4 regions of the Lentibacillus kimchii genome follow, and region 3 is predicted to be linked to each of the others. Evidence: riboswitches for the same ligand, from Rfam matches in the RefSeq annotation. Region 3 holds a riboswitch; each other region holds the start of a gene.
The links. Region 3 has a riboswitch for S-adenosylmethionine ahead of ACZ444_RS12545 (cyclase family protein). Riboswitches for the same ligand answer to the same signal wherever they lie in the genome.
Positions count from the first base shown of each region.

Region 1: linked by a shared signal. The riboswitch ahead of ACZ444_RS03820 (Na+/H+ antiporter NhaC family protein) and the one ahead of ACZ444_RS12545 (cyclase family protein) in region 3 are both predicted to bind S-adenosylmethionine.
Region 2: linked by a shared signal. The riboswitch ahead of ACZ444_RS13730 (PLP-dependent aspartate aminotransferase family protein) and the one ahead of ACZ444_RS12545 (cyclase family protein) in region 3 are both predicted to bind S-adenosylmethionine.
Region 4: linked by a shared signal. The riboswitch ahead of metK (methionine adenosyltransferase) and the one ahead of ACZ444_RS12545 (cyclase family protein) in region 3 are both predicted to bind S-adenosylmethionine.

Region 1 covers NZ_AP043934.1:676,058-681,955, forward strand. The annotation lists gene ACZ444_RS03805 (YolD-like family protein) at 48-380, shown strand; gene ACZ444_RS03810 (type 1 glutamine amidotransferase domain-containing protein) at 497-1,156, opposite strand; gene ACZ444_RS03815 (YrvL family regulatory protein) at 1,329-1,790, shown strand; SAM riboswitch class I at 1,899-2,008, shown strand; gene ACZ444_RS03820 (Na+/H+ antiporter NhaC family protein) at 2,158-3,465, shown strand; gene ACZ444_RS03825 (ABC transporter permease) at 3,679-4,656, opposite strand; gene ACZ444_RS03830 (ABC transporter ATP-binding protein) at 4,661-5,578, opposite strand; gene ACZ444_RS03835 (transglycosylase SLT domain-containing protein) at 5,791-5,898, shown strand, end outside.
Region 2 covers NZ_AP043934.1:2,631,920-2,637,817, reverse strand. The annotation lists gene ACZ444_RS13745 (ABC-F family ATP-binding cassette domain-containing protein) at 1-187, opposite strand, end outside; gene ACZ444_RS13740 (YpmS family protein) at 254-883, opposite strand; gene ACZ444_RS13735 (GDSL-type esterase/lipase family protein) at 896-1,813, opposite strand; gene ACZ444_RS13730 (PLP-dependent aspartate aminotransferase family protein) at 2,034-3,782, opposite strand; SAM riboswitch class I at 3,903-4,022, opposite strand; gene cls (cardiolipin synthase) at 4,343-5,785, shown strand; gene ACZ444_RS13720 (acyl-CoA thioesterase) at 5,856-5,898, shown strand, end outside.
Region 3 covers NZ_AP043934.1:2,386,907-2,392,804, forward strand. The annotation lists partial or broken gene ACZ444_RS12530 (NAD-dependent epimerase/dehydratase family protein) at 1-113, opposite strand, end outside; gene galU (UTP--glucose-1-phosphate uridylyltransferase GalU) at 135-1,007, opposite strand; partial or broken gene ACZ444_RS12540 (tyrosine-protein phosphatase) at 1,388-2,048, opposite strand; SAM riboswitch class I at 2,197-2,294, shown strand; gene ACZ444_RS12545 (cyclase family protein) at 2,394-3,134, shown strand; gene ACZ444_RS12550 (5-methyltetrahydropteroyltriglutamate--homocysteine S-methyltransferase) at 3,163-4,287, shown strand; gene ACZ444_RS12555 (acyltransferase) at 4,345-5,415, opposite strand; gene ACZ444_RS12560 (hypothetical protein) at 5,648-5,898, opposite strand, start outside.
Region 4 covers NZ_AP043934.1:1,137,279-1,143,176, reverse strand. The annotation lists gene ureG (urease accessory protein UreG) at 1-505, shown strand, start outside; gene ACZ444_RS06190 (urease accessory protein UreD) at 506-1,330, shown strand; gene metK (methionine adenosyltransferase) at 1,472-2,671, opposite strand; SAM riboswitch class I at 2,791-2,897, opposite strand; gene pckA (phosphoenolpyruvate carboxykinase (ATP)) at 3,100-4,689, shown strand; gene ACZ444_RS06175 (ABC transporter substrate-binding protein) at 5,108-5,898, shown strand, end outside.

The DNA.
Region 1 (5,898 bases), 1.0 Mb from region 3:
ATTTTTATGATATAATACGAACAAATGTTCTTGAAAGAAGTGATTGTATGGCTGACATTAATGATCGCGGCACTAAAAAATGGACGGCTATGATGATGCCGGAACATGAGGAAATGCTCAGACAGCTATGGCAGGAGCAGGAATATAAAGAAAAACCAATTCTTGATGAACAGAAGCAGATGGAAATCGATACAAAGCTGCAGCTGGCTATAAACGATGATCTGATGATTGAAGCCGAGTACTATGATCACGACTTGCATGATTTTCAAAAAATCCGGGGGAGACTGCTTATGATTGATACGTTTGCCGGTGTTTTAAGATTTGATCAAGCGGACAGCGTTGTATCACTTCCGGATGTGGTCGATGTCGTTGTGGAATAGCTTTTTCTGAATGGGGAGTGGCTGTTGCACTAGCTAATGATGGGCGAGTCATGACCGGAGACTCTATTTCATCTATTAAAAAAGGAGACCAGCCGCAGCTGATCCCCTATTCATTATTAGCCAAGCAGTTTGATGAATGATTGTGTCACGGCGAGCGTTGATTGCGGATTTTGTCCGGTAACCAGGTTGCCGTCTTTTTCAACATGTGATGTCCAGTTAGGAGCGGCGACGTAAATAGCTCCGAGATCACGGATTTTGCTTTCCAGTAAGAAAGGCACATAGTTATCAAGTGTTGTATCGCGCTCTTCCAGATTTGTGAAGGCGTTGACTTTCTTGCCGGCTATAAGCGGTTCGCCGTTCGAAAGTGTGACACCAACCAATCCGGCTGGACCATGACAGACAGCGCCTACTGGTTTATCAGCTTCATAGAAATCACGTAAAAATGTCTGCAGCGTTTGGTTTTCCGGAAGATCATACATGGCACCATGGCCGCCAGGGAGGAATATCGCATCAAAGTTCCGGGGATCCAGCTCATCCAGCTTGACGGTCTCCTCAAGATAGGGCTGTGCATCGAGAATGGCCTGTGGTGTCTGATCATCGATACTGCTTTGATCCACTGGCGATTTGCCGCCCTGTGGACTTGCAACCATAACCGTGTAGCCCTGCTCTTTAAATTCATTGTAGGCTTCTGCAAATTCGGATAGCCATATACCCGATTTGATCTCTTCTGTAATCTTTTCATGATTGGTTACGACCATTAGAATATTTTTAGGCATATTAGTGTGTCTCCTAACGCAAATTTATCCCGTACACTGTTCATCATAAATTGTTGGCGTGAAAAAATAAAGCAGGGTGCTTGAAAGTAGGTATTCGTCACAATATGATCCTTTAATGGGTAAATGTTACAATCGAACTATTCTTTAATTAACGTGCTGGGAGGGTCCCTTTTTGTCTGATGAACAGGACCATTCGTTTCGCGATATGACATTAAAAGATAAAATCGTTACTGTTATTGGCGCCACGCTGTTTATGAGCCTGGTTCTCGGTTTTGTGTTAGCGATGTTCTTCTTTGGTTTTGCGGGTGCATTTGAGCTGCTGGGCGTTCAGTACCAGTCGATTTGGTCCCTTCTGTTGTTTGTGGCCAGCTTTTTTATCCTGGGAACGGTGGTTGATCTGCCGTTTGAGGCGATGGCTGAACTGTCTGTTAAAAATATGACAGGCAGGGGATTCGCATTTTTTGTTCAATTGCTTTTTTCGTTTGCGTCGAACTGGTTAGTTATTGTGGCGGTGGATGCGTTTATAGACAGTATCACACTTTCGGGTGGAACCAAGCTGATTCTTTCATTACTGCTGGCGGTCCTGGACCCTGTATTTGATAATAAACAGAAGGGGCATGATCAAGCAGTTTAAGCGGCTTACGGCCATAAGTATCACCATTCGATTCACTTTTTACAGGTACGGCTATTGACACATGCAGCTTCTTCTATTATACTTTCGAATTATCAACCAATTTCATATGACTTATCCAGAGCGGCTGAGGGAACTGGCCCTGTGAAGCCCGGCAACCTGCAAATATGCAAGGTGCTAAATCCAGCAATTCGCGTTTTGAGCGTTTTGACAGATAAGGTGTCCGGACTAACGCCTTCCAAAACGGAGGGCTTTTTTATTCCCTTAAAACGCCGGCACAGCCATTTGTTTGCAGGCCGAGTGTTCAGTCTGCCTTGCTTAACTGTCCTGGACGCAGACGCGCGAAACTATCATGAATGGAGGAGTAGACATGGATACATCAGATTTGAATAAAGGGCGTGCATCGGCGTTAATCCCGTTTGTCATTTTTCTCGTCCTGTTTATCGGTTCCGGTATTATCAGTGGTGACTTTTATAAACTGCCTATTTTGGTAGCGGTCTTTATCGCTATTCTGGCAGCTTTATTGATGAACCGGAAAATGCCTTTTAACGACAAGCTGGATTATCTGACTAAAGGAGCAGGGCATCCGAATATTATGCTTATGGTCATTATTTACCTGCTGGCAGGTGCTTTTTCTGAAGTGGCTAAAGGCGTTGGGGCTGTTGATTCGACGGTGAATCTCGGTCTGACAATTCTGCCGGAAAGTCTCTTGGTTGTGGGCTTGTTTGTGATTGGCTGCTTCATTTCCATTTCTATGGGAACATCGGTGGGCACGGTTGTGGCACTTGGCCCCATTGGTGTCGGTTTGGCTGATGAGACAGGCATGAGCATGCCACTGATTTTGGGTGCGATCATCAGCGGTGCCATGTTCGGGGATAATTTGTCGATTATTTCGGATACAACGATTGCTGCTGTCAAAACGCAGGCTGTGAAGATGAGCGATAAATTTAAGGTGAATATTTTCATCGCGCTGCCTACTGCTGTTATAACGGCGGTTGTGTTTGGTGTTCTGACATGGAACGCCGGCGGCTCCATTAGCGGTGAGCATCCATTTGAGTTGATTAAAGTGCTGCCGTATCTTGCTGTCCTTATTTTTGCTGTTATAGGTGTTAATGTCATTTATGTCCTGATCGGCGGCATTGCGTTAGCGGGAGCTGTTGGTTTTTATGAAAGTTCCTTTAATGTCATGGCTTTTTTGACGAAGCTTGGCGATGGCATGGCAGGCATGCAGGAACTGGCGCTGTTAGCCATTTTACTGGGCGGATTGGTTGAACTTATCCGTGTGAATGGCGGGATTGATTTTCTGTTGCGGACAATCAGCAAGCGCATTAACTCAAGAAAAGGGGCTGAAGTTGGTATTGCCGGGATTGTTGGGGTGTTTGACCTGTCAACGGCTAACAATACCATTGCGATTATCAGTGTCGGTTCCCTGGCCAAGCAAATTTCGGAGCGCTTTGGCATTGATCCGCGCCGCACAGCCAGTGTTCTGGATATTTTCGGCAGTGCTTTCCAGGGCATTTTACCATATGGTGCGCAATTATTGGCAATTGCCGGCGTGGCGTCGATATCGCCTGTCGCCATTATGCCGTACTGCATTTATCCGATTTTATTAGGAATTGCTGGCTTGATTGCTATTGCAGCAGGTTTTCCGCGCTTTTCTGTACGGGAAAACGGCTAATCTCCTGCGGGAAAAGAGGTATAGGTGAGACCCTGGCGTGCGATAAGCACAGCGCAAAGCTTCCCGGAAAAGCTTGTGGGCGCAACAAGCACGAGGGGGCTCACCAGCCGCCCGCGAAAAAGCTACCTTTATTTCCGGAGCGGTTGATTGTTCATTTTAATCTGGTTGTTTTGTTTGCTATGACACGCGTTTGTTCTGCTGAGTCGCTATCTGTCAGCTGGCAACATCCCGTTTGCTAAAGACGAGCCACGATAAAGCTATGAAAATAGCAAAGTAAACGATCAGCATGGTAATCGAGAAACCGAGCGTCATACCCTCAATAACGGGCGATCCGCTAACGGTGTACTGCTCAAGATCGGTGTTGGCAAACAGGATATATTTAGCCCAGTCGTAGTCATTGAAAGCTGTAACAATCGTATTTCCTGTAAACATAAGAAAAATAGCGGCTCCGATTGCCAGCGTATTATTTCGGAATACGGCGGAAATCATAAACGCGAATGTTCCCATCATGACCAGATTGATGAGCTTATACCCATAATCAGCGAATACGTCGCCGACAATAAATGTCTGCCGGAAACCTTCACTGGTATCTAAAATATTATTTTGCAGCACAACTTCAGGCAGAAAACCTTCGATGCCAAACATAATTGCACCGGTGATCCAAGAAAAGACAATCACAAACAAGGCAGTCACCAAGGCAAAGAGAATAACCGCTGCAAACTTGGACAGCAAGATTTGTGACCGTGAAACCGGGCGGATCAGCAGCAGTTTAATCGTCCCCCATTTAAATTCCTGGGCGACAATGCCGCCTGCCATAATAATGGTGAAAAGGCTGACCAGTGATGAAAGGGATTTATTCTGGAGAACAAATTGCCAGGCACCATATTCTTTCGGCTGAATGTCGTTATCCAAGTAATAGTTGTTTTTGTCCACCTTATCCATACTCGGCGGAATGGTCGATGGCCGGTTATCGTTTTCCACTTCTTTTTTATATTCTTCATTTTCTTTCGTGATTTGCTGGTTTTCATCCTGCAGCGCCTGCTGCCAATTGTCATCGGGTGCCGTTTGATGGTCACCGAGAAATACTTCGATCAGCCCGCTGCCGATAATAATGACGGCAAGAATGGCAAACATAGCCCATGTCGACTTGCGGATAATGATTTTCATTTCTTCATTGTAGATGAGCTTCATTAGCTTACTCAATTGTATTCGCCCCAATCACATCAAAGAATGTGTCCTCAAGTGTTTCGTTGGCCGTCTTGATCTGATAGATGGCTATATCCTGTTCAGTCAGTGTTTTGACAAGGGCTGGGATGGTTTCTTTTTCGCACTTAAAGGCTACCGATCCGTCTTGATCCGAGGCATCGATATCATGCTGGGATTTGAGCAGCTGAATGGCTCGTTCGGCAGGTGCTGCTTCCAGCTGTATTTTACTTAGCTGCTGGTCTGAGTTGTCATGCACAGATTGGGTGGTGACGAGCTCACCGTTTTTGATAATGCCGATTCGGTCACAGATAAGCTCAATTTCTGATAGAAGATGGCTGGAAATAATCACGGCGACATTTTCCTCAACCGCAAGCCGCCGAATATACTGCCTGATTTCCCGCATACCAGCCGGATCGAGCCCATTTGTCGGCTCATCCAAAATCAGAACAGATGGCTCGTGCAACAGGGCCTGGGCAATTCCGAGACGCTGCCGCATGCCGAGTGAGTACCGGCCGACTTTTTCGTTGATAGGCTTTTCCATGCCCAGCAGCCGTACCACTTCCAGGATGCGCTCATCTGTAATGCCGGGAATCATGCGGGCAAAATGTTTTAAATTTTTCCAGCCGCTCATGAACGGATAAAGTTCCGGATTCTCCACAATGGCGCCAATCCCCTGGATAGCTTCTTTAAAATCACTTTTAATGCTCTTGCCCAGAATGCGGATATCACCGTCGCTTATCTTCATAAGACCAACCATCATGCGGATCGTCGTTGTTTTGCCGGCACCGTTTGGCCCAATGAAGCCGAATACTTCCCCTTTGTCGATGGCGAATGTCAGATCGCTGATAATGGTTTTATTCCGGATAGTTTTGCTGACACCATCTAATGCCATAGCCGTTTCTGCCATATAAAGCCCCCCCTTTGCTTCATTTCTCTATTTAAATATGATTACGATATGACTATATCAATAACATCATAAATGTCAACAGTATTTTGACAACTCCAATGGGTGCCAGGTACATACACGATTCTGACAATTGTGAGTACCAGTCTGGATTAAAATTCTGTGGAACCGGGAATGTGTGTTAATGACTATTGACGATTAGAGGAGGTTTTGCTGTGACGAGATGTCTAATGACGGCAGCCGTTTGTATCGGGATAAGCGGTTTTGTGCCTATGAGTGCAGCAGCTGCAGACACGGCTAATCCCCCCGTGAGCAAGGTGAAG
Region 2 (5,898 bases), 250 kb from region 3:
CGGGTCCTGTCGAGACAGTTCCAGACTGCGGGTCCTCATCACCGGACAGAACACGCAAAAACGTGGACTTGCCTGTTCCGTTCGCACCGATGACACCGTAGCAGTTGCCGGGTGTGAACTTCAGATTGACCTCTTCAAACAATTTTTTATCCGCATATCGCAAACTCACATTATTAACCGATATCATGCATTAACGTCCTCCAATTCTTTTCATTACTGTCAGCTTAAGTTATTTCATATGTTTCGTCAACGTTCATTGCGCGTTGTAAGCTGCCTGTTTAATTCCCAGAGAGCGGTAGGGCACTTCAATATTAAAGGCAATATTGTCAGCTTCCAGATCAATTTGCTTAACGCTTATATGGAAGTTGCTTTTGATGTCCATATCGGTTACCGCGACATAAATTTCTTCTTCGGCAGGATTAACCGTTACCCACTCCGGCATTGGCAAGTACTTTTCCAGGTATTCCATGATCTTCTTGTTCGGCAGTGCCAGTTTCCCAATTGAAATTGATTTCTGTTTAAGCGTAATATCACCATTTTTCTGCACAATTGGTTCAAGGTGCACCGATAGCGGAACAGTAGTGGAAAATACGGGCAGTTCACCGGCCAGCTCAACATCTTTATCCAGTGAGACGTGATATTGGTGACCATCGCCTTTTAAAAGTTTTTCCAAATAGGCGTTAATCAGTTGATCTAAATTTTGTTTCGTTGTACGCACAACGAATTCCGAACGGAGCTGGGTATGGTGATCAGCCGGATCGGGCTCTTCCGTTTCAGATACTGGCCAGAAGATTAGAATGGCAATACACGCAAGGGCCAGAACGTTTACCCCAAGCAGCAGAAAAAACCAGCGTCTCCATTTATGCACTTTTTGTTTTGACACGGCACACCCCCCTTAGTCGTCAATTATATGATTCAGTACCCGTTTGGCCATCCGCTGATAACCCTCATGGCTGGGATGGAAATTATCATCGGCGAATAGATCAGTATTTCCGGATGCGAACAGGTCGTCAATCGGAATAAATGCTGCCTGATCGTATTCTTCCGTTATATTCTGTCCTGTTTCATTCCAGTCATCAACGATCATGTCAAGTTCATCAATAGAGTCAAAATAATGCTCAAACGGATTATAAATACCTATTAAATAAATGGCGGCGTCTTGATTTAGATCATGAATGTTATTGAAAATGCGTTGCAGCCGGTGTTTGTACGCTTGTTTAGCCGGCTTAAACTGCTCTATGTGCAAGTCGGTTACGTTTTCTTTAACAACCTGCATAATATCATTAGCACCGATTGTCACCAGCACCATATCGGCATGTTTAATTGAATCCGTGATTTTAGGCTGGCTGAGGCGCTCCAGCAACTGGTCTGAGCGATTGCCGCGTTTGCCGAAGTTGGCAAACGACATGATGTTTTTATTTTTATTAATTTGATTGTCTAAAATCCCCACATAACCGCCATCCACAACATCATCACCGACACCCTGGGTCAGTGAGTCGCCAACAGCGGTTACGTATGTTTTCTTATCTTTAAATAAATCCAGTGTCCGCTTGATGGTGTCATTTAAAAATTCCTTGAGTCCAGTGGCGGGTTCTTCCGATTCCTTGTTTATAGGCACGTCTTTCTGGGAAGCAGCGTTTGCCTGCCTGTCGCTGTCATGATTCGTTTGCTCATTAGCAGCATCATCTTTATGCTGCTGGCTCGCCTGATCATTCGTCTGTTGATCTGGGCTTGATGATTCAGAAAAAATTAAAAAACCAGCAAGAGCCACAAGCAAGACGCCTGCTATCGTCAGCACATACTTTTTTGTCATGTTTTACACCTGTCGTCCTTTGTCACGTAATCAGCACGTTTCATCGTAGAATGGCAACCCTTTACTTTGCAAGCTATAGCTTTTAGCATTTTTCATCTTTATGTTCTCTTCTATTATAGCATATTCACGCTTGTATCAGCCCTATAAAAAACAGGTTTAAACATTAAAATTCGCCCTCGAACTGAAGGCGAATTTTAAAATCATAGTCTCGTGTGAGCACTCAGGTGTGTACCATTTCTTCGGCGGGATTATGATGCCGCAGCCGATAAGCCTCCTCATATGCCCGTCTGCCGGAAATGACCGTAAGACCGGATGTGCGTGCCCGTTCAAGCGATTGATCGTAATGGGCGGCTGGCTGTTCCGTCCAGAGTATCGCTGTTTTCTGCTCGATGGCCTGTTCAGTTATTTCTGGCGGCAGTGTGTGCTGATTCGTCAGGATGGCATCCACCTGGTAAGGGGAAGCGTCTAAGCTTTCAGAGGTGCCGCTGTCCTCTGTACCAATCGGGACAATCTGAAAGCCGGATTGTTTCAGCTGGCTGACATCTTCAGCAAAACGATCATCCCCTGAGTTCAGTCCAAAAACGGCGATGGTTTTAGGCCGTACTGTCCCATTTGTCCGGTCGAAAGGTGAGTGAAGCAGCCATCTGATCGCGTCATCTTCGGTTGGCTGGATGGCAGCTGGCCGCCCGGAGGCTTTCGCAATGGCCTGATCCAGATCAGCCAAAATATCCTGTGTTGCTTCAAGGCCAACTGACAAGCGAACTAATTCTTCCGTTACACCGCTTTGCGTCAGTTCATCTGTACTTAACTGCTGGTGAGTGGTTGAGGCCGGGTGAATGATCAGCGACTTCGCATCGCCTACGTTGGCAACATGGGACCAGAGCGTCACATTGTCAATTAGCTCCTGGCCGACTTTTCGTCCCCCTTCAACGCCAAATGTAATGATAGAGCCGTAACCACTGTCTAAATATTTATTGGCCAATTGATGCGAGGGGTGCCCCGGATGTCCTGGGTAATTTACCCATTCAACGGCTGGGTGGCTGTTCAGAAAATCTGCTACAACAGCAGCATTTGCGTTATGACGTTCGACCCTCAAGTGCAGTGTTTCCAGGCCCTGCAGCAATAAAAAAGCATTTTGCGGGCTCAAACAGGCACCAATATCACGTAATAGCTGGACACGCAATTTCATGGCAAACGCTGCCGGACTTAGATCGGCATAACGCAGACCATTATAGCTGTCATCTGGTTCTGTGAATTCGGGGAAGTTGCCATTATCCCATTGAAAACGTCCGCCATCGATAACGACACCTGCAATTGCCGTGCCGTGACCGCCAATCCATTTAGTGGCTGAATGGACGACAACATCAGCACCCCAGCTGATAGGCCGCGTCCCGTAAGGTGTAGCGAATGTATTATCAATGATAAGCGGGATCCCGTTTCGGTGTGCTATCGCGGCAATGGTCTCCACATCCAATATGTTCAGGCCTGGATTGGTAATAATTTCGCCGAAAAAGGCTTTTGTATTGGCGGTGATGGCTTTTTCGAAAGCGGCTGGATCGGTTCCATCGACAAATGTGACATGGATGCCGTATCTGGGCAGGGTATTGGCGAACAAGTTGTGTGTCCCGCCGTACAGACTGCTGTCGGCGATAATCTCATCACCACTGCTGGCCAGGTTTAAAATCGACAGTGTAATGGCAGCCATGCCGGAAGCAACGGCAACAGCTGCTGAGCCATCCTCCAAAAGAGCCATTCGCTGCTCGAAAGCATCGACGGTGGGGTTCATCATACGTGAGTAGATATTACCCTCTTCGGTCAGGCCGAAGAGATTGTGTGCGTGCTCCGTGTCGTCAAAAACATAGGATGTTGTCTGATGAATCGGGACCGCTCGCGCCCCTGTTTCTGGATCGGGTTTCTGCCCTCCGTGAAGTAATTGAGTCTCTTGACTGTACAGGTTGAATGGTGTCATTGGAATTCCTCCTTTGAAAATGATTGCGGGCTTTCTTAGCCAATTGGCATCATCATTCCGTTAACCAGGAAAAGAAAACCTCCTTCAGAAAAGAAGGAGGCTGACATAGCGCTAATCCTTCTCTTATCTGTCAGAATCTGCTCTAGTCTGCAGGATTTAGCACCTTTCAAAGTCATATCGCCGGACTTGATGGTTGCCGGGTTTCATTGGGCCTGGTCCCTCCACCGCTCGCAATAAGAGATTTTAATTTTTATTAATTAACTGAATATTATAGATGACCTGGTGGGCGTTCGTCAAGTTGTTTTTAAAATTTTATCGCTGGGTATATCATTTAGTGAGAGATGTCAACTATATGTATCTCAGCTGGGAGGTGAAATGGTGCTTAATCAGGCAGTTTTATAAAGTTATTCCAGAGACTTTCACCTAGTATCTGGCTAAGAGGTTATACGGTTTATGACAAAAGGGCAAATTAACAGCACATCCAGCTTGGCTCTAACGTATGAAGGAAAATTATGCTATATTATGGATAGTGGCCATATGCTGAAGAGGGGTTTTAACAAGTGAACATTATATCATTCTTTCTAGGCTTGATCCTTGTTTTGAACATTGCCCTGGCTTTTACGGTTATCTTTCTGGAACGAAAAGATGCGTCCACAACATGGGCCTGGCTAATGGTCCTTTTGTTCATTCCGATACTTGGATTTATTTTATATTTAATTTTCGGCAGACGGATCAGTGGCCAGCATATCTTTACATGGGATACCAAAGCCAGACTAGGGGTGAAATTTGCTGTCCAAAAACAGCTGCGAGCACTGGAAAACGGCACGTTCCATTTTAAAAATGATGCGTTGGCTGATTATAAAGATCTGTATTATTTGCATCTGCGCAATGATGATGCGATTTTGACACAAAATAATGATGTTAAGATCTTTACAGATGGCGCGAAAAAATTTCAGACCCTTATGCAGGACATGGAACAGGCGACGGATCATATTCATCTGCAGTATTATATTCTCCGCAATGACTGGCTTGGTGAGCGGACAGCCAAAATACTTATCCGAAAGGCGCGGCAAGGGCTGGAAGTGCGCGTTCTTTACGATGATATGGGGTCACGGAAAATTAACCGGAACTTCTTGCGGCGACTGAAACAAGAGGGGGTCATGATTGAATCTTTTTTTCCGCCGAAAATCCCTAAAGTCAATTTAAAAATTAATTACCGCAACCACCGCAAACTGGCTATCATTGATGGTGCAATCGGTTATATTGGCGGGTTTAACATCGGTGATGAATACCTCGGTTATAATCGCAGGTTCGGCTTTTGGCGGGACACGCATCTGCGGGTCGTCGGCAATGCAGTTGAGAATATGCAGACCCGGTTCATTCTGGACTGGAACCAGGCTTCGCGCAATCATATCATGTATGATGAGCGCTATTTCACGCCTAAGGCTGGTGGTGACATCGGGATGCAGATTGTTTCAAGCGGGCCTGATTCAGACTGGGAGCAAATTAAAAACGGCTATATTAAAATGATCATGTCGGCAAAAGAGTATATCTGCATCCAGACGCCCTACTTTATTCCTGATGACAGTCTGCAGGATGCACTCAGGATTGCAACCCTGTCGGGGGTTAATGTCAAACTTATGATTCCAAATAAGCCTGATCACCCATTTGTATACTGGGCTACATTCTCTTATATCGGAGATCTGTTGAATGCAGGGGCACAGGTTTATATTTATCAAAATGGTTTTCTGCACGCGAAAACATTGATTGTTGATGGCAAAATTGCATCAGTCGGCACAGCCAATATTGATGTGCGCAGTTTTCGCCTGAATTTCGAGGTGAACGCTTTTATGTATAATCAGGGCGTGTCTCAGGAATTATTGGATGCTTTTTACCGGGATATGGCGCGCTCAACCCAAATGACCCGAACACTGTACCAGAACCGCTCGCTTGGCATTCGGTTTAAAGAGTCCATAGCCCGTTTGCTCTCCCCCGTTTTATAAGTATTAGCGCTATAATCGTGCTACAATGGGGGAGAATACTTATGAAACAAGAAGAATTGGAGGCAACATTATGGAGTCAAAACCATGCAAAAATTCATTAGCTGTTAAAACAT
Region 3 (5,898 bases):
TTCAAACGGCACAAGCTGATCCAGCCGGGCATGTTTTAAATTCACGTCGTAATAGTCATTGAGATTATCAATCCCAATGACGCGGCAGCCTTCATCCAGCAGTTTTTAGACAGATAGAAGCCAAGCCACCGTGATTAGTCATGTTCAGCGGCCAAACGCTTGATCAGCGCCGTGACATCATCGCCTATATCCGGATCCTTCATCGCAAACTCCAACGTTGTTTGAATAAAGCCAAATTTTTCACCAACGTCATAGCGTTTGCCTGCAAAGTCATAGGCGTAGACGTCCTGTTCCTGATTCAGCATCTGGATGGCATCAGTGAGCTGGATTTCGCCGCCGGCACCGATTTCATGTTTATCAAGATGCTCGAAAATCTTAGGCGTCAAGACGTAGCGGCCCATGATCGCCAAATTAGATGGGGCCTCATCCTGGGCGGGTTTTTCGACGAAGTAATTGACTTTGTAGCGCCGGTCTTCCTTTATATCCGGATCCACGATGCCATAGCGATTCGTTTCCTCATCGGGGACTTGCTGGACGCCGATGACAGAGCTTGCCGTTTGCTCATACTGTTCGATCAGCTGCCTCAGGCCAGGTGTTTCGGATTCGACGATATTATCACCCAGCAGGACAGCGAATGGGTCGTTGCCGATAAATTTCCGTGCGGACCAGACGGCATGTCCCAGTCCTTTTGGTTCTTTTTGCCTGATGTAATGGATATCCACGTCTGATATGTCATTAACTTTTTCGAGCAAATCATACTTTTCTTTTTGCTTTAGTGTGTATTCAAGTTCAAAGTTGCGGTCGAAATGGTCTTCAATCGCGCGTTTATGTTTGCCGGTGACGATAATAATATCCTCGATGCCTGATTCAATCGCTTCCTCGACGATGTATTGGATCGTCGGTTTATCCACGATCGGAAGCATTTCTTTCGGCATGGCTTTTGTTGCCGGCAAAAAACGTGTGCCCAGACCGGCTGCAGGGATAATAGCTTTCTTAACAGTAGCCAAACGATAACCTCCTCTAAGTCTACAATTCTTGTATAGTCTTCCTAGTATTTTTGTGTTGATCCGCTGCATGAGCGCGTTCGTTAACGCGTCCGGCATAAATTTTCTCATAAACGTCGTCGGAATGCATTTCATCGTCATTGGGCATTCCCCTATATAGTGGCTGCAGACTATTTATCGGCGAATGCGTTTTGCCCAATGCTGCTAGTCACAAATAGGGTAACAGCTTTCACAATCGCAAGCAATTCGCTGGCAGGTTTTTTGTTAAACGTGCAAGATTAATAGTACGAGAGCATCAGCAAGCATGACGTTGAGCAAACGATCTCCCCTGCATTGGAGTAATCGTACCAGGTTGGTCATGCTGTGGCATGCTCCCGCTCATTTTATTTAAACAAACCGAGAAATGACTTTTTCTTGATGGACTCAGGCGGCAGGCGGTTAACCGTTTGGCCGGCCACCAGCAGCTCGCAATTTCCGAGAAGGCCGCCGCGACGTCCGCGCCGTGCTCCTTGTCCAGCACCGCATACGCTTCCTGCAGGCAAAATCCGCGCGATGTCGTGTTATGCGCATCTGAGGCAATGAAATGCGACAGATTGGCGTTGATCAGCTGATTGGCGTATTTTTGCCGTTTTTTACCAAAATGTCCGGACAGGCAGGCAGCTGTCACCTGTGAGAGCGCGCCGTGTTTAACCAAATCCTGCAGTTCGTCTGGACGCTCCATAAGTTCGCGATTACGCTCGGGATGCACGATCACAGGGATGTAGCCCTGCACTTGTAAATCGAAAAACAATTGCTTGCTATAGCGCGGCACATGACCGGACGGTAATTCGACAAAGACATAGCTCGTCGTCTGATTCAGCGGCATAATGTCACCGGTCAGGAGCCTGTCCGCCATTTCACCGTGTATCCGCGACTCCTGCCCCGGCAAAACCGTGAGCGGTATCCCTTCCTGGGCCAGCATCTCATTAAAATCGCGGACATAGCCGGCGATCGTCTGTGGCCGTCGTCAATCCCCGGTAATATATGGCTGTGTATATCTATCATTCTATCACATCCTGCGGTGCGTGGTGCCAGGTACATAAACAATTCGCATTATTTATGTACCTGGCACCAAAAAATTTCAAAATTCTTTGTTGACTTTTTATTATAACAGATGTATTGTGGTAGTTAATAACAAAACGGAAGCAATATATTCTTATCCAGAGAGGTGGAGGGACTGGCCCTTGGAAGCCTCAGCATCGGTCTGTGACTGTGCTAATTCCAGAAGGCGTGCGGCGCTTAAGATAAGAAGAGCAAATGATCGTATTCAAGTCTCTTCTTAATTGAAGAGACTTTTTTAGTATCCTATTTGTTTTGCTTTCCGCTTTCATTTAAGGGGTGATGATCACGATGGTTAATTCGCTAATTGAGGCGTTCAATGTTTTAAAGCAGAAAAAATGGATTGATCTGACACATGCATTTGGGCCGGATTCACCGCATTTTTCCGCATTTAACGCGGCTGAATTTGAGACGCTGTTCGATCATGATGATGGCTTTTTTGCGCAAGCGTTCACCGTTCCGGGACAGTACGGAACACATATCGACGCGCCAATCCATTTTGTACCGGGGGATCAGCGTTATGTGCATGAGCTGGAGCTCCAGGAACTGGTGCTGCCGCTCATTGTGATTGATCAGTCAGCGGCGGCCGCGCGCAACCCTGACTTTACATTGAGCATCGACGATATCCGGGCATTTGAACAAGAACACGGTGAGATTGAGCCTGGTTCGTTTGTCGCGCTCCGAACTGACTGGAGCAAGCGCTGGCCAGAGCAGGATGCCTTTGAGAACAAAGATGACGCGGGCAATAGCCATATGCCGGGCTGGTCCGTTGAGGCGCTGCAGTTTTTATTCGAACAGCGCCATATTAAAGCCATCGGTCACGAGACATTTGATACCGATTCGGCTGCAGATTTCCGGAAGAATGGCGCACTTGTCGCCGAATACTACGTGCTGAATCAGGATACGTTTCAAGTGGAAGTGATGACCAATCTTGATCAGGTTCCGGCAAAAGGCGCCGTCATCTTTAATATCGTACCCAAAACCAAAGGAGCGTCCGGTTTTCCGGTACGGTCATTTGCCATTTTGCCTTAGAGAAGTATCTTTATGAGGAGGCTTAACTATGACGAACGTCACAACGAAAGCACCATTTTCAGCTGATCAGGTGGGAAGCCTGCTGCGGCCCGACCGCCTGCACGAGGCAAGAGATAATTTTGAGCAAGGCACCATTTCCGCTGAGAAGCTGCGCAGCGTTGAGAATGAGGAGATTGAACGGGCGGTTGATAAACAGCTGGAGACAGGTTTGCCAGCTGTTACGGACGGGGAATTTCGCCGCCGATTTTTCAATTTTGATTTCATGGAAAACTTGAACGGGTTTGAGGCCTATATTCCGGAGCAAGGCGCTGATTTTAATGGTGAAAAGGTGGAAAAACACGGTATCCGGAACACCGGTGAGATTTCGTTTAATCCGGATCATCCTTTTGTACAAGATTTAAAAGATCTGATAGCCATTGTCGACGGGCGTGCTGAAGTTAAATTCACCCTCCCGAGTCCGAATCTGTTCTTTAATGACGGTACGCGGAATCCTGCCATATATCCGGATCTGGAGAGCTATGCAGATGATCTGATCAAGACGTATCAGAAGGCGATTCAGACATTTTATGATGCCGGGCTCCGCTATCTGCAGCTTGACGATGTCTATATATCGGGACTGGCGGCAGACTATGTCCCATGGAATGCGGATCCAGGCGAGCAGCGTGGCGCGTTGATTGATCTGGCTGTTCGAGTGCTGAATGAGAGTCTCGCCTATAAGCCGGACGACTTAACCGTGACCGTTCATATGTGCCGCGGCAACTACCGCTCATCATGGGCCTATGAAGGCGGCAGCTACGACCGGATCGCACCCAACGTTTTTGCCGAAGCCAACGTCGATGGATTCTTCCTGGAATACGATGATGAGCGCTCCGGTGGTTTTGAACCGCTGGCCTACATTCCGGAAGGCGGCCCGCGCGTCATCCTTGGGCTGGTCACCTCTAAATCGGGCGAGCTGGAAAACCGCCAAGACGTGATCGCTCAAGTGCATGAGGCAGCCCGCTACGTGCCGCTCGAGCAACTGGGATTAAGCCCGCAGTGCGGATTCGCCTCTACCCATCACGGAAACAAACTGACCGAAGAACAACAATGGGCTAAACTGGCCTTTGTCGCCGATACCGCGAAAGAAATCTGGAGAGATGCTGCTAACAAGTAACAAGTGCCAGGTACATACACAATTGTAAATATTCGGAACAGTGTATGTACCTGGCACCTAAGAAGCTAGTTTCTTGCCGTTCTGTAATAGGTTATAAAAGATAAAAGCCAGTAAAAGTACGATTGGTGTGATTATCACTTTCCATAGAAGCCAATCTTCCACCATGGTCAATCCCATTCGGTGCATCAGAATGTGAATAGACGCCATAATAAACACATGTGACACATAAATACCCACTGCCTTCGCACCGATTTTAGCCATAACGGAACCCTTTCCCATCTGATTATGTTTGATAACCAGCAAAAATAGTACGATCACCAATGGAATAGTTGAGATAAAATAATTTTCTGCTTTGCCGTCGTACACTTGTAATGTGATAAATCCCTCCAGTATTTGCACGCATGAAAGAATGCCAAGCCAAATAACAGCAGAACGGGTCGGCATCTTTCGCGCAAAGCTGGCGAAGACTGGATACTTGGCCATCATGCCGCCAAGCGTTACATAAAATAACGCAAAAAAGATACCGTCTCGCGTGTTAAAGGGTATATCGAAAAGAAACGAATAGGACTGACCAAATAAACCGATTAGATGCAGTCCGATACTCACAACGAATAATACCCGTATTAATCGCATTTGAATGAACAGGAATAAAATAAGTATCGCCCATATAAGTGCTGGCAAAAACCATAAATGATAGACTGGCCAGCCGTCGCCAAGGTATATAAAGCTCCATAGGCTGAAATGGTCGATATAATTTGTAAACATATTCCATAATGCAGCACTGTTTTTTTCTGTCTCAATAAAATTGACAGCTAGCTCAAACAGAAAATAAAAGATAAACCATGCTAGATACAGCTTGATCAGTTTACGAATATATTTTTTAGCATACTGAACCTGTTCCGCATTTTTATTGTCTCGCTGAATTGTGTTCAGCTTCTGTACAAATAAATAGCCTGATGCTGCAAAGAAAAAAGGCACCGCAAATCGTGCCAATGTGTTAATGATAAAGTTAGCATCATCACCATCTATTATGCCAAGATGAGCACCCTGAACTGCTTTCGTGTGGATGGCCACCACAAAAAGAATGGCAAAGCCCTTCACATAGTCAATCATGTTGTTACGTTCCATTGTTTCTCCCTCTAATGTATATCGGATGAGTCATCTGTATTATCTTGAGTCCTTTGTTAGCTTTTGCTTCGCTATAGGGCTTTAATCGAATAATATTTAACGACCGGCATTCTATCATGAAAATACAGCATGTACCGTTACAAAAACATTAAAAATATATAACACCATTTAGGGATGATGCGTGCACGGCTTAATGAGCAGGCTATAAATTATGTACAGCAAGAAGGCTGTTTCACCTTCTTAGCTGTTTTTTTACTTTTACCTGGGATAGATCATTACGGCTTCTTATAGGGTGGTGTTTTCCATCTTTCATGGTTAAGTCATCTAATTCGCTTACAGCAGACTCAAATTCGCTGTTAGACATTTGGTTTGTAGCTAAAAGTGAGCATAGCATGGCATACGCAATCGGCGTTGTATCAACATTAACGTCGACATCGACATTTGAATTACCACTATAGTCAATTGAGGATTGCTGGTCATTTG
Region 4 (5,898 bases), 1.2 Mb from region 3:
AACCAATGATATTTATACAAAAGAAGACCAGAAGATATTGCTTAATAAAAACGTCTTGCCGCAGGATCGCATCATTGGTGTTGAAACCGGCGGCTGCCCGCATACGGCTATACGAGAAGATACATCCATGAATGACACAGCTCTGAACGATTTAAAAGAAAAACATCCCGATACAGATTTATTCTTTGTTGAAAGCGGCGGCGATAATTTAGCTGCAACGTTCAGCCCTGAACTCGTCGACTTCTCAATTTACATTATTGACGTGGCACAAGGCGAAAAGATTCCGCGTAAAGGCGGTCAGGGCATGATTAAATCCGATTTGTTCATTATCAATAAAACAGATTTAGCACCATTTGTCGAAGCTGATCTTGATGTTATGGAAGCTGACGCCCAAACGTTTCGCGGCAATAAAGCGTTTGTATTCACAAACTTAAAAGATAACACCGGCGTGGACCAAGTGGTTGACTGGATCAAACAACATGCTTTATTAGTAGGGTTGAATTAAATGGCTGCATGGACGGGTGATTTGCAGCTGAGTATGAAAAATAAGCGAGGAACGTCTGTGCCTGAGACTATTTATTTTCAGGGTGCTTTTAAATTAATGCGCCCAAAATATTACGATGATTCTGGTCAGCCCTGTTATTTTATACTCAATCCTGGTGGCGGTTATGTCGACGGTGATCGCTACCGGATGTCATTTACATTGGAAAAAAATGCCGAGCTTCTTCTGACAACACAGGCTGCAACCAAAATATACAGAACACCAAATAAGCCAGTTACACAGGAAACGACCATTGTCTTAAACGAGGGAAGTCTTTTAGAATATATCCCTGATCCAATCATTGCTTACAATAAAGCGAATTATAAGCAGACCAATATCATCCATATGAAAACTGGATCCACGCTTATTTATTCGGACATCATTACGCCTGGCTGGTCGCCAGACGGGTCACTGTTCAGCTATGAAAATATCCAGGTCAAAAATACAGTATACCTGAATGATCAGCTTGCTGTCTTTGATCATTTAAAATTAAATCCCGCAACAGATCATATTCAGGACATCGGTATGATGGAGGGATTCTCGCATTTGGGCTCCATGCTGGTGGTAAATGAGGATTTGCAGCGCGAACATATAGAAGCGTTGACAGAACAATTCAGGTCTGACGCGGCTGACTGCAAGCTGGGCTTTTCAGAACTAATGGCGCCTGGTTTTTCCGTTCGGATCTTAGCAAACCAAACCCAGGTCATCGAGCGGATTCTCTCAGAGATTCACAGCTACATCCGGGAACACCTGTTTTCAAAGAAGCGCGTATTTTTGCGAAAGTATTAAGTTATTAACTTTGACGAGAAACACGTCAAGTATATGTACTGCTCCCCAAAAATTAAAGTCTAACTTTTGGGGTGCACCTCTGCCCTTATAATACGTTTTCTCTCTGCAGGAAGAAAGCTCATAATGATGTTTATTAGAGGGCTATTTTACCGTTAGTGCCTGAAGTTTTTCCACTTTATCCGTTTTTTCCCACGGAAATAGTCTATCCGTTCGCCCGAAGTGGCCATAGGCAGCTGTATCTTTAAAAATCGGCTGACGCAGATCAAGCATACGAACAATTCCTGCTGGACGAAGATCAAATACGTGGCGTATAGCATCTGCAAGCGACTCCTCAGCCATGATACCTGTGCCAAATGTATTAACTGCTATCGATACCGGCTCACTGACACCGATCGCATAAGCCAGTTGCACCTCGCATGTTTCAGCCAAACCTGCCGCAACTATATTTTTAGCAACGTACCTCGCTGCGTAAGCGGCAGACCGGTCAACCTTTGTGCAGTCTTTCCCGCTGAAAGCACCGCCGCCATGCCGGGCATATCCGCCATACGTATCAACAATAATTTTCCGGCCTGTCATCCCTGCATCACTGCGGGGACCGCCGATCACAAACCGGCCGGTTGGATTTATAATATAATTTGTTTCGTCATCAAGCCATTTTGCCGGCACAACCGGACGAATAACTGACTCAATCAAATCCTGTTTAATTTGATCTATCGAAATATCCTGATGATGCTGGGCAGAAATGACGATCGTGTCAATTCGCACTGGCGTCCCCTGTTCATCATATTCCACCGTCACCTGCGTTTTACCGTCAGGGCGCAAGTAATTCAGAACATTATGTTTACGCACATCGGCGAGACGTTTTGCGAGTTTATGAGCCAGCGATATCGGCAAAGGCATCAGTTCGTCTGTCTCATTACAGGCAAAACCAAACATCAGACCCTGATCGCCTGCTCCGATGGATTCAATTTCGTCATCGTTCATCTCGCCTTGACGCTCCTCAAGCGCCGCATCCACCCCGCCGGCAATATCGGGGGACTGTTCATCAATTGCTGTAAGCACAGCACATGTTTCCGCATCAAAGCCATATTTAGCCCTGGTATAACCAATATCTTTAATCGTTTGCCGAACGATTGCCTGGATATCGACATATGTCGTTGTCGTGATCTCACCTGATACCAGAATCAAGCCTGTTGTCACAGTCGTCTCACAAGCAACACGGGCATTTGGATCTTTTGTTAGAATTTCATCTAATATGGCATCGGAAATCTGATCAGATATTTTGTCCGGATGGCCTTCCGTAACGGACTCCGATGTAAATAAACGCCTTTTAACAGCCATGTGGCCGTGTCCTCCTTAAGTGTTTGCTGCGGAACTCTTTTCAGCATAAATTGCAATCAAGTGACGTCTTCACAACAAAAATCCTTTCCCGCACAATGAGGAAAGGATTAGGCCTTTCACTCTTATTGTTCAAGGTTTCAGCCTTGCACCAGATTAGCACCTCGTCACAGACGTGATGGTTGCCGGGCTTCATTGGGACTGTCCCTCCACCAGCTCCGAATAAGAGAATATCCGCTCGAAACTTTATCATAACGAAATAACCCTCGGCTGTCAACTTGTCCACTGTCGACTGGTATCACACATTTATAAAAAATTCATACGATTAACCATAAAATAGTATGGACTAATGTGTTTAATGTGTTATACTAATAAGCGAATTAATATAACAGAATCATTTGGCCGAACTTAAAAAAAGGCAGGTTTTGAAAATGAAAACAAAAGAAGACACCTTACTGATGCAAGATTTGCTTGCTCACGACAATATACAGAAGAACCTGGCTGTGCCGCAGTTAGCAGAAAAAATCCTGAACCGGGGTGAAGGTGTTCTGAGCGCGACCGGGGCTGTATGTGCAACAACTGGTGCGTATACCGGCCGTTCTCCTGAAGATAAATTTATCGTCCGTGATAATATGTCTGATGAACACGTTGATTGGGGTGAAATCAACCAACCGATTGATGAAACCGTCTTTGACAATTTGCTGCAAAAAGTAACAGCTCATCTGCATAATCGAGATGCTCTTTTTCAATTCAGAGGGTTTGCTGGGGCTGATCCTAACTACCGGCTGCCAATTGACGTTATAACAGAGTATGCCTGGCACAGTCTATTTGCCCGGCAGCTGTTCATACCTCCGACAAAGGGTGAATTAGAAACACATGAATCTGATTTCACTGTTATATCCGCCCCAACATTCAAAGCTGATCCGGATACCGACGGAACCAATTCCGAGACTTTCATTTTGATTTCCTTTGAGAAGCGGATTGTGTTGATCGGCGGAACAGAATATGCTGGTGAAATTAAAAAATCGATCTTTTCTGTCATGAACTATCTCTTGCCGCAGAACAATGTCTTATCCATGCACTGTTCGGCAAACGTTGGGCAGGAAGGCGATGTTGCCCTATTTTTCGGCCTGTCCGGAACGGGGAAAACCACGCTCTCGGCAGATCCTTACCGGCGCTTAATTGGTGATGATGAACATGGCTGGAGTCCGAACGGCATTTTCAATATTGAAGGCGGCTGCTATGCCAAATGTATTAACCTGTCAGCGCAAAAAGAACCGCAAATTTACAATGCCATTCGTTTTGGCTCCGTACTGGAGAATGTTGTACTCGACCCATCATCGCGTGAACCGGACTATGATGACACGTCACTGACCGAAAATACGCGTGCAGCCTACCCACTGGAGAATATCGACAGAATCGTCACACCCAGTGTTGCAGGTCATCCGAACACGATTATTTTCCTGACAGCAGATGCATCTGGAACGCTGCCGCCGATCAGCAAACTGACAAAAGAGCAGGCCATGTACCATTTTCTAAGCGGCTATACCAGCAAACTTGCAGGAACTGAGCGGGGAATCACTCAGCCGGAAGCAACCTTTTCCGCTTGTTTTGGCTCCCCATTTTTGCCGCTGGCACCATCCAGATATGCTGAGATGCTTGGAGACAAAATCGATCAATTTAATTCAAGTGTTTTTCTCATTAATACCGGCTGGACTGGTGGCTCATATGGGACCGGTAAGCGAATCAAGCTTTCCTATACAAGAGCTATGGTCCACGCTGCACTGGAAGGTGAACTGGCAACTATCGAAACCGTTACCGATGAGATTTTCGGACTGGACATTCCGCTTCATGTTCCAGGTGTGCCTGATGACGTTCTTGTTCCTAAGAATGCATGGGCTGATAAACAAGCATACGTTAACGAAGCACAAGCACTTGCCGTAAAGTTTCACGATAACTTCAGCAAATTCACAGAGGCAAGCGATGACATCCGTAAGGCTGGACCCGTCTACAAAGGGTAACTAAATTTCTATATCCTCATCCCAAAAGGATTTATATATGATAGCCATAGCCAGTATAAACTGGCAAGGGCTGGGACATAACGAAAGCGAACAACGCAAGCGTCGAACAATGCTCCGATTCAGCGGAGGCTCACCAGCCGCCCGCGGAAAGTGACGTCTTTTTCCGGAGCGGTTCAGTCACGCAAGTGGTTCGCACTGTTGTCCCAGCCCCTTTTTGATATTGCCACCCTTCTCCCCTGTGTCCTCTAAATTCATCAGCGACAATCTGGGCATTCACACATTTTCCTCACCCGAATAAAATGACGATATATCATAAAACGCTTGGCATGTGACTGTCTGTATCATCCGCTCTGACAGATGGCTTTACAGACAGCTGCGCGGACAGCCATAACGTTTACAGGAAAGGAGCCCTTCCGGTATGAAACGTTTAGGTATAACGCTTTTAGGCTTTCTTCTGCTCATTATCACAGCAGCCTGTGGCACTAACCAGGATAAAACAACCATTCAATTAGCTGAAGTAACGCGTTCCGTCTTCTACGCCCCTCAATATGTCGCCATTGAAAAAGGTTTTTTTGCAGATGAAGGCATCGATATTGAGCTAAAGACAGCTTGGGGTGGTGATAAAACCATGACAGCCCTGCTATCCGATGGAGCAGATGTGGCTCTTGTCGGATCAGAAACGTCGATTTACGTTCATGCACAGGATTCCAATGATCAAGCCGTTAACTTTGCTCAATTGACTCAAACAGATGGAACATTTCTGGTTGCTAAAGAGCCAAAACCGGATTTCACTTGGGATGATATCAAAGGAAGCACATTTCTGGGCCAGCGTGTAGGCGGTATGCCGCAAATGGTCGGTGAATACGTCTTGAAACAGCATGATTTAGACCCACAAACCGATTTAAATTTGTTGCAGAATATTGATTTCGGCAACATACCAGGTGCGTTCTCCTCTGGTGATGCGGAATACGTCCAATTATTTGAGCCAACAGCAAGCACCTTTGAAAAAGAAAACAAAGGCCATATTATCGCCTCATTCGGTGAAGAATCCGGTAATGTCCCCTATACCTCATTTATGACCAAGGAAACGTTCCTGGATGACAATGAGCAAACCGTTAAGCAATTTACGAGAGCCGTCTATAATGCACAGGAATGGGTACAGAATCATAGTGCTGAGGAAATAGCGGATGTCATTCAGCCCTACTTTGA